Regions from separate parts of the Streptosporangium roseum DSM 43021 genome, predicted to be linked through region 2. Evidence: riboswitches for the same ligand, from Rfam matches in the RefSeq annotation. Region 2 holds a riboswitch; the other holds the start of a gene.

Region 1 (3,400 bases), 2.6 Mb from region 2:
CAGGCAGACGTCGCGGCCGGACTCACCGCGCGCCTTGTGGTAGGCGCGGATCGCCAGGAGGCCGGCGAACTCGCCCTGGGAGCCCGCGTTGGGCTGGATCGACACGGCGTCGTAGCCGGTGACCTCGGCCAGCCAGCCCTCCAGCTCCTTGATCAGCTCAAGGTAGCCCGCGGCCTGCTCCTCCGGGGCGTAGGGGTGCAGCCCGGCGAACTCCGGCCAGGTGATCGGCTCCATCTCGGTGGTCGCGTTGAGCTTCATGGTGCAGGAGCCCAGCGGGATCATCGACCGGTCGAGCGCGATGTCCTTGTCCTGGAGCCTGCGCAGGTAGCGCAGCATGGACGTCTCGGACCGGTGGCTGTGGAAGACCGGGTGGGTCAGGTAGTCGCTGACACGCGCCAGGGCGGCGGGCAGCGCGTCGTGCGCGGCGGCGTCCAGGTCGGTCAGGACCGCGCCGCTGACCTCGAAGGCGGCCAGGACCTGCTCCAGGTGGAGGAGCTCGGTCTTCTCGTCGCAGGTGACGCCCACGTGGTCGGCGTCGACCAGGCGCAGGTTGACCCCGTTGTCGCGGGCCGCGGCGACGACCTCGGCCGCGCGGCCGGGCACGCGGGCGAGCACGGTGTCGAAGAAGGTGTCGTGCACGACCTCGACGCCGCCGTGGCGCAGCCCCTCGGCGAGCACGACGGCGTGCCGGTGGATGCGCCGGCCGATCCGGCGCAGGCCCTCGGGCCCGTGGTAGACGGCGTACATGCCGGCGATCACCGCGAGGAGGACCTGCGCGGTGCAGATGTTGCTGGTCGCCTTCTCCCGGCGGATGTGCTGCTCACGGGTCTGCAGCGCGAGCCGGTATGCGGGACGCAGGTCGGCGTCCTGGGAGACGCCCACCAGCCGGCCCGGCATCTGCCGCTGCAGGCCGTCCCGGACGGCCATGTAGGCCGCGTGCGGGCCGCCGAAGCCCAGCGGGACGCCGAAGCGCTGGGAGGAGCCGATCGCGATGTCGGCGCCGAACTCGCCGGGCGCGGCGAGCAGGGTGAGGGCCAGCAGGTCGGCGGCGGCGACCACCTGGGCGCCGCGCGCGTGGGCGGCGTCGGCGATGGAGCGGAAGTCCCTGACCCGCCCGCTGGCGCCGGGATACTGCACGAGCACGCCGAAGCACTCGGGGAGCTCGGCGGTGAAGTCGCTCTCGACCAGCTCGATGCCGAGCGGCTCGGCCCTGGTGCGCAGCACGGCCTTGGTCTGCGGCAGCGCGTCTGCGTCCACCACGAACACGTCCGACTTGGCACGGCCGGCGCGGCGGGCCAGGGTCATCGCCTCGGCGGCGGCGGTGGCCTCGTCCAGCAGGGAGGCGCCGGCGACGTCGAGCGCGGTCAGGTCGGAGACGACCGTCTGGAAGTTGATCAGGGCCTCCAGCCGGCCCTGGGAGATCTCCGGCTGGTAGGGCGTGTAGGCGGTGTACCAGCCCGGGTTCTCCAGGAGGTTGCGCCGGATGACGCCCGGGGTGATCGTGTCGTGGTAGCCCAGGCCGATCATCGAGGTGAGCACGCTGTTGCGCGCGGCCAGGGCGCGCAGCTCGGCGAGTGCCTCGGTCTCGCTCGCCGCCGGGGGCAGGCGGAGGCGGTCCTTGGCCCGGATCGCCTCCGGCACGGTCACCGCGACCAGGTCGGCGGTGGAGGCGAATCCGACCGCCTCCAGCATGCGGGTCTGGTCGGCGTCCGCGGGCCCGATATGGCGGGTGGCGAACGGCGGAGAGATGAGCTCGCTGAGCGGTGACAGGTCGGTCATGGGAAGCCTCCCGAGGTGGTGGAGACCGGCGCTGGGCGCGGGCGTATGCCGGATCTCCCCCTCTGTCACCTCGACCTGAGAGCTTCACCCCCCCTTGCCGGGGAGGCTTTCACCGTCGGTGAGACGCGCCTGGCGGACGCACCTGCTTTCCAGAGTCGCCTCGTCCGTGCGGTACCGGGTGCCTGAGAGATTCCGGGGAGGTTGCTCCTTCGGCGCCCCGATCATGTCGGGGTCTCTCCCGCACAGGGTCAGCAGCGAGACTAACTTTACCCCGTACGCCGAGCTCTGCGGCGGCGGGCCAGCTCATCGGCGTGATGATCGTCTAAAGGGCCCTGGCCGGACTCCGCGCGCTCGCCGGGAAGATCCGCGAGGGAGCCCTCCACCTCCTGCCACACCCGGCCCAGCGCGATACCGAAGACGCCCTGACCGCCCTGGAGAAGGTCGATGACCTCGTCGGGCGAGGTGCACTCGTAGACGCTGACCCCGTCGCTCATCAGTGTGATCTGGGCGAGGTCGTTGACACCTCGGTCACGCAGGTGCTGTACGGCGATGCGGATCTGCTGGAGGGAGACGCCGGTGTCGAGCAGTCGTTTGACGACCTTGAGCACCAGGATGTCGCGGAAGCCGTACAGTCTCTGGGAACCCGAGCCGTGGGCGGCCCGCACGGTGGGCTCGACCAGGCCGGTGCGCGCCCAGTAGTCCAGCTGCCGATAGGTGATATCGGCGGCCGCGCACGCGGTGGGCCCTCGATATCCGATGTCGGCGGGCGCTTTCACCGGCTGCCCGTCGAAAAGCAGACCCTCTTCACCCGCGCGCTGACGTGCCGACTGGCGCCGTTCCGGGTCATCCTGATCGGCGTTTCTACCCTCGCCGCTGCTGACCGCCACGCGGACCTCCGGCTTTCTCTCATCCCACGGCCTGATCTGGGGGTTTGCGCACGGCCGTGGGTTTCACTTGCACCGTAGGACTGGGGCCAAGCTCAGTCAACGACCCCACTCGGCGCGTCGTGAAGCGTAAATGCACCGAAATTCCTACCCCGCGCGACCGAAGTCCTCGGGCGTGATTGTGTCAAGGAACTCCCTGAACTTCTCCACCTCGTCCTCCTGGTCGTCAGGGATGATCACCCCGGCCTCCCGGACCACGTCCTCACTGGCGAAGATACGTGCGCCGGTGCGAAGTGCCAAGGCGATCGAGTCAGAGGGACGGGCACTCACCTCGACCCCGTTGGAGAACACGAGGTCGGCGAAGAAGATCCCGTCACGGAGGGCCACGATGTTCACCGTGCTCAGCCGGACGCCGAGCGCGTCGAGCACGTCACGGAACAGGTCGTGAGTGAGCGGCCGCGGCGGCGGCTCCTCGGCCTGGGCCATGGCGATCGCCGTCGCCTCCGTCATGCCGATCCAGATCGGCAGGTAACGCTCCCCATGTGCCTCCTTCAGCAGAACAATTGGCTGGTTGGAGGGCATCTCAACCCGAACGCCCACGACCTCCATCTGCAACACGGGCTGCTCCGTCTTCGCTGGATTCCGACCGGTTTGTTCAACGTAACACTCGTGGGGGTACGAGTGCCTGGTCAGGTTGTCACCGGCCCAGCACCCCACGCACGCCGGAACGCAGCAGA
Region 2 (3,400 bases):
ATCGACAGGCCGGTCTCCGCGCAGTGGGTGAGCAGTTCGGCGGCTGTCGTGAAGGGGTACGGCAGGGCGGTGTCGTCGGGCTTGATCCGATCGGCGCCGGTGGCGTTCTCGTCCACGACGAAGCCGCCGCCCACCGAGTAGTAGACCTTCTCGCGGAGCGGCTCGCCCGTCTCGGACAGGGCGGTGAAGCGCATGCCGTTGGGGTGGTGCGGCAGCGAGATCTTGCGTTCGAAGACGAGATGCTCGCCGACGACGAAGGGGATCTCGCGCGAGCCGTACAGGAGGATCGTCCCGGAGGCGCGCATGGCGGCCAGCCGGTCGTCGACGGTGTCGACGTCCACGAGCTCCGGCTTCTCGCCCGACAGTCCGAGAAGGACGGCTTTGTCGCTGCCGTGGCCCTTGCCGGTCAGTCCGAGTGAGCCGTACAGGATCACCTCGACTCCGGCGGTCTTGTCCAGGAGCCCGTCCTGGTCGAGGCCGCGGGCGAATTTGTGCGCGGCGGCCATCGGCCCGCCGGTGTGCGAGCTGGACGGGCCGATTCCGATCTTGAAGAGATCGAAGACGCTGATCGCCATTGATCTGGTCCCTGCCTTCACATCGCCGTGATCATGCGCGCCGGATGACGCGCATGATCACGGCGCAAGAGGAGAAATTTCAGGACTCGCCTGAAGTGAGAGCGGTGTACTCCTCGGCGGACAGCAGGTCGTCGGCGTCGCCCTCAAGACGGACGCGGAACAGCCAGCCCTCCCCGTAGGAGTCGCTGTTGACCAGGGACGGGTCGTCCACGACCGCCTGGTTGACCTCGACGATCTCACCGCCCACGGGGGCGAAGATGTCGCTCACCGACTTGGTCGACTCGACCTCGCCGACGGCGTCACCTGCGCTGACCGCCGTCCCGACCTCGGGGACCTGCACGTAGACCACGTCACCCAGCGCCTCGGCGGCGTAGGCGGTGATGCCCACGGTGAGGGTCAGGCCGTCATCGATGCCCGAGATCCACTCGTGCTCCTTGGTGTAGTGCAGGTCATCGGGAATGCTGCTCATTTTTTCCTCCTGTAGAAAGGCAGTTCGACAACATCGACCGGTTCGCGACTGCCCCGGATGTCCACCGCCAGGCCGGTGGACAGGTCGCCGTCCACGTAGGCCATGGCGATGGGCCTGCCCAGGGACTGGGAGGGCGCTCCGCTGGTGACCTCGCCGACGACGGCGCCGTCCGCGGAGACCACCGGATAGCCGTGCCGGGGCACCCGGCGGCCTGTCGCGACCAGTCCGACCAGGCGACGGCTCGGCGGGACGTCCTTGAGCGGCTCCAGGGCGGCCCGGCCGACGAAGTCACCCGGCTTGTCAAACCTCACCACACGGCCGAGCCCCGCGTCGAACGGAGTCAGGTCGGCCGACAGCTCGTTTCCGTACAGCGGCATGCCCGCTTCCAGGCGGAGGGTGTCGCGCGCCGACAGCCCGGCCGGGAGCAGCCCGTACGGCTCGCCCGCCTCGGTGAGCGCGGCCCAGAGCGGCTCGGCGTCGTCCGCCGCGACGAACAGCTCGAAGCCGTCCTCGCCGGTGTATCCGGTGCGGGCGACGAGGGCCTCGCGGCCGGCCACCGTGGCGGGCAGGCCGGCGTAGTACTTGAGCCCGTCGAGGTCGGCGTCGGTCAGCTCGCCCAGGATGGCGCGGGAGTGCGGGCCCTGGACCGCGACCAGCGCGTACTGCTCGGAGCGGTCCTCCACGGCGGCGTCGAAGGCCTTGGCGCGCTCGGTGAGCTCGGCGGCGACCCGCGGGTAGTTGGAGGCGTTGGCGACGACCATGAACTCCTCGTCCGCCAGGCGGTAGACGATCAGGTCGTCCAGCACGCCGCCGGAGGGGTCGACGATCATCGTGTAGCGGGCGCGGCCCGGCTCAAGGGCGGAGAGGTGGCCGACCAGCGCGTAGTCGAGGGCCTCGCCGGCCTGCGGGCCGGTCACGAAGATCTCGCCCATGTGGGACAGGTCGAACAGGCCCGCCGCCTGGCGGACCGCGTTGTGCTCGGTGGACTCGCTGCCGTAGCGCAGCGGCATCAGCCAGCCCGCGAAGTCGGTCAGCGTCGCGCCGAGGGTCTCGTGGACACCGCGCAGCGGCGTGGATCGGGACATGTTCGCACCTCAGGCAGGGGTCAGATGAGAGCATCCTCCCCCTCTGTCATCGATGCCTGAGAGCTTCGCCCGGTTTTTGCCGGACTTTCACCTTCGGCGAGGCCGTCAGGCCTGCTTTCCAGAGGTCACCTACCCGTACGGTCCTTTGCCTTGAGAGGTTCGCGGGGAGGGCTTGCTCCTTCAGGGGTCCTGGTCTGGATGTCAGGACGCTCTCCCGCACGGGATTCATCGGTGTCGTAGCCAGCCTAACCGTCCGCACCGGCCGAGCGAAATCCCCCGGACGGCGTGTTCTCGCCGTTGGGAGCGGTTCGGAGGGGTTCCGGGCGTCCCGGCGTGCTTCGGGGTGGTCCGGAGACGGCTGAAGAGGCGGTCCTGAGGCGGCCGTACAGGTCCTGAGGCGGCCGTACAGGTCGTACAGGTCCGAAGGCGGTCGTACAGGTCCGAAGGCGGTCGTACAGGTCTGGAGGCGGCCGTACAGGTCAGGAACGGGTCTGCCGTACGAGTTCTTCGAACAGCAGGCTCTCGTCGTCGGCCTCGGGATGCCACTGGACGGCGACGGCGAACGGGTGGTCCTCCAGCTCCACCGCCTCGACCGTGCCGTCGTCGGCGTGGGCGGTCGCGGTCAGGCCCGCGCCCAGCCGGTCGGCGGCCTGGTGGTGGTAGTGGGCCACGTCCGCGGTCTCGACGCCGAGGATCTTGGCGAGCCGGCTGCCGGGCACCGGCCGTACCGGCATCCGGCCGAAGCCGCCGGGGGCCGGGGCGTGCCCGCTGTGGCCGACCACGTCGGGCAGGTGCTGCCGGAGGGTGCCGCCGAGGGCGACGTTCAGGACCTGCAGGCCCCGGCAGACCCCCAGGAACGGGATGCCCCGCTCCAGGGCCGCCCGCACCAGCCCGAACTCGGCGTCGTCGCGGAAACCCCGGACGTTGCCGGTCCGCTCGTGCGGGGCCGCGCCGTACCGGGCCGGATCGACGTCGCCGCCACCGGCCAGGATCAGCCCGTCCAGCCGTCCCGCCAGCGCGGCCGGGTCGCCCGCCGGAGGCAGGATCACCGGCTGCCCGCCCGCACGGACCACGTGGTCGACGTAGTCGTACGGCAGGAGCGCGGTGGTCATCTCCCAGACGGTGAACTTCGCGGGCTCGACGTAGCAGGTGATGCCGATGACGGGACGGGACATGATCTCTTTCTTGCCGGGTGCCGGGTGCCGGGACGCGGGGGCCGTGCCCGCCTCCCGGCACGGTCACCGAGGAACTCCCGGCACGTTATCGAGGAG

The links. A riboswitch is a leader RNA that binds a small molecule or an ion and turns the genes downstream of it on or off. The one in region 2 is predicted to bind glycine.
Region 1: another riboswitch for glycine. It lies ahead of gcvP (aminomethyl-transferring glycine dehydrogenase); the one in region 2 lies ahead of gcvT (glycine cleavage system aminomethyltransferase GcvT).

What each region holds. Positions count from the first base shown of each region.
Region 1 covers NC_013595.1:4,460,041-4,463,440, reverse strand. The annotation lists gene gcvP (aminomethyl-transferring glycine dehydrogenase) at 1-1,779, opposite strand, end outside; glycine riboswitch at 1,939-2,030, opposite strand; gene SROS_RS19445 (MerR family transcriptional regulator) at 2,046-2,666, opposite strand; gene SROS_RS19440 (bifunctional nuclease family protein) at 2,811-3,281, opposite strand; gene ftsR (transcriptional regulator FtsR) at 3,361-3,400, opposite strand, start outside.
Region 2 covers NC_013595.1:1,872,079-1,875,478, forward strand. The annotation lists gene SROS_RS08450 (L-serine ammonia-lyase) at 1-575, opposite strand, end outside; gene gcvH (glycine cleavage system protein GcvH) at 655-1,044, opposite strand; gene gcvT (glycine cleavage system aminomethyltransferase GcvT) at 1,041-2,129, opposite strand; glycine riboswitch at 2,163-2,257, opposite strand; glycine riboswitch at 2,258-2,356, opposite strand; gene SROS_RS08465 (gamma-glutamyl-gamma-aminobutyrate hydrolase family protein) at 2,609-3,304, opposite strand.